2 regions of the Brevundimonas sp. LPMIX5 genome follow, and region 1 is predicted to be linked to the other one. Evidence: predicted binding sites of a transcription regulator. Region 1 holds the regulator's gene; the other holds the start of a gene.
What was found. The regulator LexA, encoded in region 1, represses DNA repair genes until DNA is damaged. The targets are predictions, from matches to a motif close to ATGTTCNCNANNTGTTCT.
Positions count from the first base shown of each region.

Region 2: a site for LexA is predicted at 2,219-2,236, ahead of D1604_RS04025 (ATP-dependent helicase). Genes of this name have one in related genera too.

Region 1 is NZ_QWTZ01000002.1:494,829-499,080, forward strand. It holds gene D1604_RS03400 (autotransporter outer membrane beta-barrel domain-containing protein) at 1-256, shown strand, start outside; gene D1604_RS03405 (S9 family peptidase) at 374-2,461, shown strand; gene lexA (transcriptional repressor LexA) at 2,616-3,320, shown strand; gene D1604_RS03415 (ComEC/Rec2 family competence protein) at 3,487-4,252, opposite strand, start outside.
Region 2 is NZ_QWTZ01000002.1:603,026-607,277, reverse strand. It holds gene D1604_RS04025 (ATP-dependent helicase) at 1-2,163, opposite strand, end outside; gene D1604_RS04020 (hypothetical protein) at 2,337-2,522, shown strand; gene D1604_RS04015 (hypothetical protein) at 2,526-2,834, shown strand; gene D1604_RS04010 (DUF488 domain-containing protein) at 2,839-3,186, shown strand; gene D1604_RS04005 (SIMPL domain-containing protein) at 3,203-3,934, opposite strand; gene D1604_RS04000 (ribbon-helix-helix domain-containing protein) at 3,931-4,170, opposite strand; gene D1604_RS03995 (YbaY family lipoprotein) at 4,174-4,252, opposite strand, start outside.

The DNA of each region.
Region 1 (4,252 bases):
CTGGATCCGCCCGGAAGTCCGCCTCGGCTGGCGTCAGAACTTCTCGGTCGACGCCGGGACCACCATCGCCCGCTTCGCCTCAGGCGGCGACGCCTTCACCCTGACGCCCGCCAGCATCGAAGGCGGCGGTCCGATCCTGGGCTTCCGTCTGAATGTGGGCAACGACCTGGGGATGCTGGCCATCACCGGCGACGCCGAACTGCTGGAAGACTACGTCCGCTACACCCTGCTGCTGCGGGCCAGCTTCAAGTTCTGATTCTTCTTCGGGATTCGGATCAAAACGGGCCGTCGGATTCGTTCCGGCGGCCTTTTCCGTATCTTGTCGTCGCCTCGCGTCTTCCTATGATCCCTGTCAATTCAGAGGGGGATTCATATGAACAAGTTCGCCTGGGCCGCCTGCGCCCTGATCCTTAGCGCCCATGCGCCGGCGCTGGCGCAAACTGCGCCTGCTGTTGCTCAGGCCGCCCTGCCCTCTGCCGACCGCGGCCTGTTCACCGCTCAGGACCTGTTCGGCATGGAGGTCGCCTCCGACGCCCAGATCAGCCCCGACGGCAGCCGGATCGCCTATGTCCGCCAGACGGCCGACATCATGACCGATCAGATGCGCCCGACCATCTGGCTGATCGACGTGAAGACGGGCCAACACACGCCGCTGATCGCTTCGGCCGGTTCCCACCGCCAGCCGCGCTGGTCGCCGGATGGAACGCGCCTGTCCTACATCTCGAACGCCGAGGGCGGCGCGCCGCAACTGTTCGTGCGCTGGATGGCGTCGGGTGAAGCGGTCCGCGTCACCAACCTGCCCAACACCCCGTCAAGCATCAGCTGGTCGCCCAACGGCGAGCAGTTGGCCTATTCGGTCCTGGTTCCCGGCGACAAGCCCAAGATCGGCTCGTCGCTGCCGAAGCCCGAAGGCGCCAAATGGGCGCCGCCGCTGGAGATTATCGACACCGTCTCGTACCGCTCGGACGGTCAGGGCTATCTCAAGCCCGGTTTCCGCCATGTCTTCGTCGTCGGCGCCCAGGGCGGCGGCGCGCGCCAACTGACTCACGGCGACTTCAATCACGGCGGCGGTCTGTCCTGGTCGGCTGATTCCCGCACCCTCTATCTCAGCGCCAACCGTCGACCCGACTGGCAGCGCGAAGCCGCCGACAGCGAAGTCTTCGCCCTGGACGTGCAGACCGGCGGCCTGACCGCCCTGACCAGCCGCGCCGGTCCCGACAACTCGCCCGTCGCCTCACCCGACGGACGCCGCATCGCCTATCTCGGCTATGACGACAAGCGGATGGGCTATCACAACACTCGCCTCTATGTGATGGACGCCGACGGCTCGAACAGCCGCGTGCTGACGCCGAACCTGGACCGCTCGGTCAAATCGCCGGTGTGGAGCCGCGATGGGCGCTCGGTCTATGTCGCCTATGACGATCAGGGGCGCACCAAGGTCGCCCGCGTCTCGCTGGACGGCGCCGTCACCACCCTGATCGAAGACCTGACGGGCGACGATTTCGGCCGTCCCTACACCGGCGGCGATTTCACCGTGGCCGACGACGGCGCCATCGCCTTCACGCGCGGCACGCCGATGCGTCCGGCCGATGTCCACGTCCTGAAGGGCGGCCGCAGCACTCAGCTGACCCGCCTGAACGCGGACTTCCTCAGCGCCCGCCGCCTGGGCGAGGTGCGCCGCATTCAGGTCGCCTCGTCTCACGACCAGCGCGCGGTCGAAAGCTGGCTGACCCTGCCGGCCGACTACGTCGAGGGCCAGAGCTATCCGCTGGTGCTGGAAATCCACGGCGGCCCGTTCGCCGCCTATGGCCCGCACTTCGCCACCGACAACCAGCTGTTCGCAGCTGCGGGCTACGCCGTTCTTTCGGTCAACCCGCGCGGCTCGACCTCCTATGGGGACGAGTTCGCCAACCTGATCCACCACAACTATCCGTCGAACGACTATGACGACCTGATCAGCAGCGTCGACGCCGTCATCGCTCAAGGCGTCGCCGATCCCCACCGCCTGTTCGTCACCGGCGGCTCGGGCGGCGGCGTGCTGACCAGTTGGATCGTCGGCAAGACCGACCGCTTCAAGGCCGCCGTGGTCCAGAAGCCCGTCATCGACTGGGCCAGCTTCGTGCTGACGGCCGACAACCCGGCCTTCTTCGCCCGCTACTGGTTCGGTGAATATCCGTGGGAGAACCCGGAGGCCTACTGGCGCCGGTCGCCGCTGTCGCTGGTCGGCAACGTCAAGACCCCGACCATGGTCGTCGTCGGCGACGAGGACTACCGCACCCCGGTCAGCGAGTCGGAGCAGTACTACACCGCCCTGCAACTGCGCGGCGTGCCCACGGCCCTGGTGAAGATCCCCGGCGTCGGCCACAGCCTGGCCGTCCGTCCGTCCCAGAACGCCGCGCGCATGAACGCCATGATCGAATGGTTCGAGCGCTATAAGGACGGCGCCCCGACCGCTCGCTAACGTCAGCACAGCACGGACCGAAACCCGCGCCCGCCGTCGAACGGCAGGCGCGGGTTTTTGCTTTGAGAGCCTTAAGCGTGGCGTTAGTTGACTTTTAACCAGAACACTTACAGAACATCACCAACGGTTCACGCCTTGTTCTGGATTCGCCGCCATGCTCACGAAGAAACAGCACGAACTCCTGATGTTCATTCATGAGCGCATTCGGGAAACGGGCGTGTCGCCCTCCTTCGACGAGATGAAGGAGGCGCTGGACCTGGCGTCCAAGTCGGGCATCCACCGCCTGATCACGGCGCTTGAGGAACGCGGCTTCATCCGCCGTCTGGCCCACCGCGCTCGCGCGCTGGAAGTCGTGAAGCTGCCGGAACAGGCGACGACCGCCGCCCCCTCAAAAGGCCGCGCCCCGTTTAAGCCCGACGTCATCCAGGGCGGCGGCCTGGGCCCGCGACCGGCCGTCGCCGAGGCCGCCAACGATGTCCGCGACCTGCCCCTGTTGGGCAAGATCGCCGCTGGCACCCCCATCGCCGCCATCCAGCACGAACGCGAGCGCCTGCCGGTCCCTGAGGCCATGCTGGGCGCGGGCGAGCATTATCTGCTCGAGATCGAAGGCGATTCCATGATCGAGGCCGGCATCCTCGACGGCGACACCGTCATTATCAAACGCGTCGAAAACGCCTCCTCCGGCGAGATCGTGGTCGCCTTGGTCGAGGGTGAGGAAGCCACGCTGAAACGCCTGCGCAAGAAGGGCCAGTCCATCGCGCTGGAACCCGCCAACAGCGCCTATGAGACCCGCATCTTCGGCCCTGATCAGGTCGAGGTTCAGGGCAAGCTGGTCGGCCTGCTGCGCCGGTATCACTGAGGACGGGGCAGAGGCGCCACGAGCCTTCTTTCCGCTCATCCCGGCGGACGCCGGGACCCAGTGCTTTGGCCGCAAGCGGGGCCGTTTGATTGTCCGCCGACCTCCCCTGGCCAGCGACAGCACATGTGGCTCTTACTGGATCCCGGCGTCCGCCGGGACGAGCGGGTTAAGAGAGAGGCCCGCTCCACGGCCGCCTGCCCCGCACTTCGGCCGCCCACAAGGCGCGCCAGCCGCCGGCGTCATCGCGCCATAACTCCACCGAACCGCCGCGCGCATAGTCGGCGCCGTCCAGCACCAATCGCCCTTGGCATGACGACGGCAGGGTTGTGATCACGGCGCGCACGCTGACAACCTGCGCGCTACGGCACATCTGATCCAGTTGCTCGGCCGTCGGCGCCGCCTTGCCCCACCACAGCGCCAGCGGCCCCGTTCCGCCGTCCGGCGCACAGAAAGAACGCTTACAGACCCAACCCTCGGGCGACCGCGCGACGGGCTCCAGCCCTCGTCTCCGGGACCACAGATCGATGGCGAACCTGCGAACCGCAGGCCGCACCACAACCGCCTCGCTTTCCAGCCGATAGGCTGCATTCGCTCCACCATCGCCGATCCAGATATCCGGCGGCGCCGCGCGCGGCCAGATCAGCACAGCGGCCGCAAAAGGCAGCCCCAGCAACCGCCACCATCCGCGCCACAGGCACATAAACAATATACCCAGAAAGGCGACCGGCAGGGCCGCCGCAGGGGCGCTGGAAATCGCCTTCACTGCGCCGGGCAGATTGGCCGCCCAATGTCCGATCGCCAGCATGGCGTCCACCGACTGACCCGCCGCCCACAGGAAGGGCGCGCCCAGCCCCAGCGGCTCCAGCGCCGCACCCAACGCCAGCATGGGCATCATGACGAAATCCGCCAGCGGCGCCGTCGCCATATTGGCG
Region 2 (4,252 bases), 110 kb from region 1:
GCGGCCTTCGCCCTCGATCACGGCGCGGCGGGCGTAGGCGGGCTTGGGCGTCTGGTTCGCGGTATAGGTCTGGGCGCGTTTCCAGCCGGGGCTGGAATAGCTGCCGCCGAAGGAAGGGGCGTCGTCCCAGCGGCTCTTGGCCTCCTTCATGCCGGTCGAGGCGCCGTAATAGCCGGTGTCCGACTGCGGCTCGACGTGGGCGATCGGTAGTTCATCGACGAAGCGGCTGGGCAGCTGCGAGGTCCAGCGGCCATAGACCATGCGGTTGGCGGCGAAGCTGATGCGCGCATCCTGCTTGGCGCGGGTGACGCCGACGTAGGCCAGGCGGCGTTCCTCCTCCAAGCCCTTCACGCCCTTCTCGTCGATGCTGCGCTGGCTGGGGAAGACGCCTTCCTCCCAGCCCGGCAGGAAGACCAGCGGGAACTCCAGCCCCTTGGCGCCGTGCAGGGTCATGATCTGCACCGAGCCTGAGCCGTCGGCGTTCTCGTCGCGGCGCTCAAGGTCCATGACCAGCGAGACGTGCTCCAGATAGGCCTGCAGCGTCTCGAATTGCTGCATCGACTGGGTCAGTTCCTTCAGGTTGTCCAACCGCGTCTGGCCGCTGGTGCGGTCGGCCTTCTGCATGGCGGTATAGCCGCTCTCGTCCAGCAGGGTCTCCGTCACCTGCCAGTGCGGCGTGCCCATCGCCATCAGGTCGCGCCAGCGGTCCAGGTCGCGCACGAAGTTGGCCAGCGGCGTGCGGGTACGCGCTTGCAACTCGTGGGTCGTGATCAGGTGACGCACCGCCCGCATGGCCGAGACGCCGTTCTCGCGCGCGATGTGCAGGATTTTCTGGACGCTGGTGTCGCCGATGCCGCGCTTGGGCGTGTTGACGATGCGTTCGAAGGCCAGGTCGTCATCCTCGGACTGGATCAGCCGCAGATAGGCGTGAGCGTCACGGATTTCCGCCCGCTCGAAGAAGCGCGGCCCGCCGATGACGACATAGGGAATGGCCAGCATCAGGAAGCGTTCTTCAAACGCCCGCATCTGGAATGACGCGCGAACAAGGACAGCCATGTCCTTGTAATTCATGCCCTGCTTGCGCGCGGTTTCGATCTCGTCAGCGATCAGGCGGGCCTCGGCCTCGCCGTCCCAGACGCCGCGCACGCGCACCTTGTCGCCGCTGTCGTCCTCGGTCCACAGGGTCTTGCCCAGCCGGTCCTGATTGGCCGCGATCAGGGCCGAGGCCGCGCCGAGGATGTGCTTGGTCGAGCGATAGTTGCGCTCCAGCCGGATGACCTTGGCGCCGGGGAAGTCGCGCTCGAAGCGCAGGATGTTGTCCACCTCAGCCCCGCGCCAGCCATAGATCGACTGATCGTCGTCGCCGACGCAGCAGACATTGCCGGTCGAGGACGTCAGCAGCCGCAGCCATAGATACTGGGCGACGTTGGTGTCCTGATATTCGTCCACCAGGATGTAGCGAAACCGGCGGCGATATTCTTCTGCCAGATCAGCATGTTTTGACAGGATGGTGATGTTGTGCAGCAGCAGATCGCCGAAGTCGCAGGCGTTCAGCGTCGCCAGCCGCGCCTGATAGGCGGCGTAGAGGGCCGGACCCTTGCCGTTGGCGAAATCCTCGCCGGGCGGCAGTTTGTCGGGCGTCCAGCCGCGGTTCTTCCAGTGGTCGATCATATGGGCCAGCGACTTGGGCGTGAACCGCTTGGTGTCGATGTTGGCCGCTTCCAGAAGCTGCTTCAGCAGCCGTTCCTGATCGTCGGTGTCCAGGATGGTGAAGCTGGACTTCAGCCCGACCAGTTCCGCATGGCGACGCAGGATCTGCGCCGCGACCGAGTGGAAGGTGCCCAGCCAGCGCAGTCCCTCTGACGACGGGCCGATCAGGTGGCCGATCCGCTCGCGCATCTCGCGCGCGGCCTTGTTGGTGAAGGTGACGACCAGCAACTCCCACGGCTTGGCCCGGCCGGTCGCCAGAATGTGCGCCAGTCGCGTGGTCAGGACGCGCGTCTTGCCCGTGCCGGCGCCCGCCAGCACCAGCACCGGCCCCTCGGTCGTCTCCACCGCCTCGCGCTGTTCGGGATTCAGGCCCGCCAGATAGTCGGACGCCGCGCCTTGCGGAGCCTGGGCGCGGGCGAGGTCGGAAATGCGGGGAACGGGCAGGTCGGTCACAGGGGCGGGTACTCGGCAGCGTCTGGGGCGGTCGCCCCGTCGGAATCTGAAGGGGAGAACATAAGCAGCACAGCGGCCAAAGTCAGTCCCCTTCGCCGCCTCAGTGAAAGGAACCGTGCAGCCAGAGCGTCGTTTTCCCAACTGACGGGGACTATAGAGGGAAAGGATGCCTGATGGCGGAAAACTCAAGCGGCGGCGGCAACGCCGGTCTGGCGTTCATCGTGGGCGGTCTGGTCGTGGTGGTGGCCATCCTGGCCTGGTTCCTGTTGGGACGAGGCGGCGCGCCTGACGCCAAAAAGGTTGATGTCGAGGTCAAGCTGCCTGAGGTCTCGGCCCCGGCTGCGCCGGGCGGTGAGTGAGCCATGACTGATCCCGATATTCCGCCCGAACGGGTCGTGCATCAGACGACGATCAATAACGCTCCGGCGCCGCGAAAAGGCGGCGGGACGGGCCTGGCTTTCCTTGTCGGCGGGCTTCTGGTCGCTGTGGCTGTCATCGCCTGGTTGGTCTTCGCCGGAGGACGGGCGCCTGTGCCGGAAACGCCGGACCTGAACGTCGACATCACCGTGCCGACACCGCGCCTTCCCGAGGTTCCGGACCGCCCGGCGCCGCCGGAACTGCCCCGGCCGAGCGAGCCGCCCCAGGTGGCCGCGCCTGAACCCAAGGCCTGACGCTGTGAAGGTCGCCCTGAAACGCGTCTATGAGGCTCCCGCGAAGACGGATGGGACGCGCATCCTGGTCGACCGACTGTGGCCGCGCGGGCTGAGCAAGGACAAGGCCAGCGTCGATTTGTGGCTGAAGGAAATCGCGCCCAGCACCGAGCTGCGGAAATGGTTCGGCCATGACCCGGAGAAATGGGCGGAGTTTCAGCGGCGCTATCGCGCGGAGCTCAAGGCCAATGGCGACGTAGTGTCCGAGTTGAGAGCCGCGCTCGCCGATGGCCCGGTGACGCTCGTCTATGGCGCGAAAGATGAAGCGCACAACGACGCCGTGGTGTTGGCGGATTATCTAGCCCAGGTCTGAACGGGCGGAGACGCGGCTATTTCAGCCGATAGCTGATCGTCGTGACGACGCGCACCTTCTTGTTCGGCGTGCCGGCCTCGTCGCCCGTGCCGTCGCGCGACAGGATTTCGAACGAGCCTTGCCCCGCTGTCTTGATGGGGCCGAGAGGCGCGCCGGAATCCTTGGCGAACTGTTCGGCGCCGCTGCGGGCGGCGGCGGTGGCCTCGGCGATCATGGCGGGACGCACGTCGTTCAGCTTGGTGAAGATGTAGGACGGGCCGTTGAAGTCCTGCAGCACCACGCCCTGACGCACCAGATCGTTCAGATTGCGCGTGGTGGTCTGGACCCGGTCCACGTCCGTGGTGCGCACGATGACGGTCTGGGTCAGGATGAAGCGCGGCCCGCCGGTCTGGCTCATATATTCCCGCGATCGGGTGTCGGCGACGCCCAACTGGCCCAGATCCACGGCGTCGTCGGGATAGCCCTGCGCCTTCAGGAACTGGCGCACGATGGCCAGGTCGCCGTCGATGCGGCTTTGAACCTCGGACAGGACATCGCCCGAGGTGGTGAAGCGGATGGGCAGGACGGCCAGGTCGGCCTTCACGTCCTTTTCCGCAAGGCCGCGCACGGTGACGGAGCGGTCGCCCGCGCGGGCGTTGATCACGCCCTGTCCGATCAAGGCGCCGCCGCCGATCAGGCCGACAGCCACCAGTCCGCCGAAGACAGCGGCTGGGATCAGGCGAGCGGTGTCGATGCGGTTGTCGTTCATGAGGTCTTTTCCTCTGCAAAGCTGCGGTCCCCTCCGGCCCACTGGAGGGCCAGAAGGCGACAGGAAGACGCCAGCGGACGACGACCTCGCCAGGCGTCGATGCGGATCATCAGGCCGGCGCGGCTAAGCGAAAGCTCCGTCCCGATGGCGTCCAGAACGGCCCAGAATTCAGGTTCCAGCGCCACCGAGGTGGCGTGGCCAGACAGCAGCACGGATCGCTTGATCAGACCGCTCAAGGCTTAGCGCACGCCCACCATGACGATGTCGGCGCTGTTCGGCGCGCCGCGGGTCAGCACCGAATGGCGCGTGTCCGTCGTG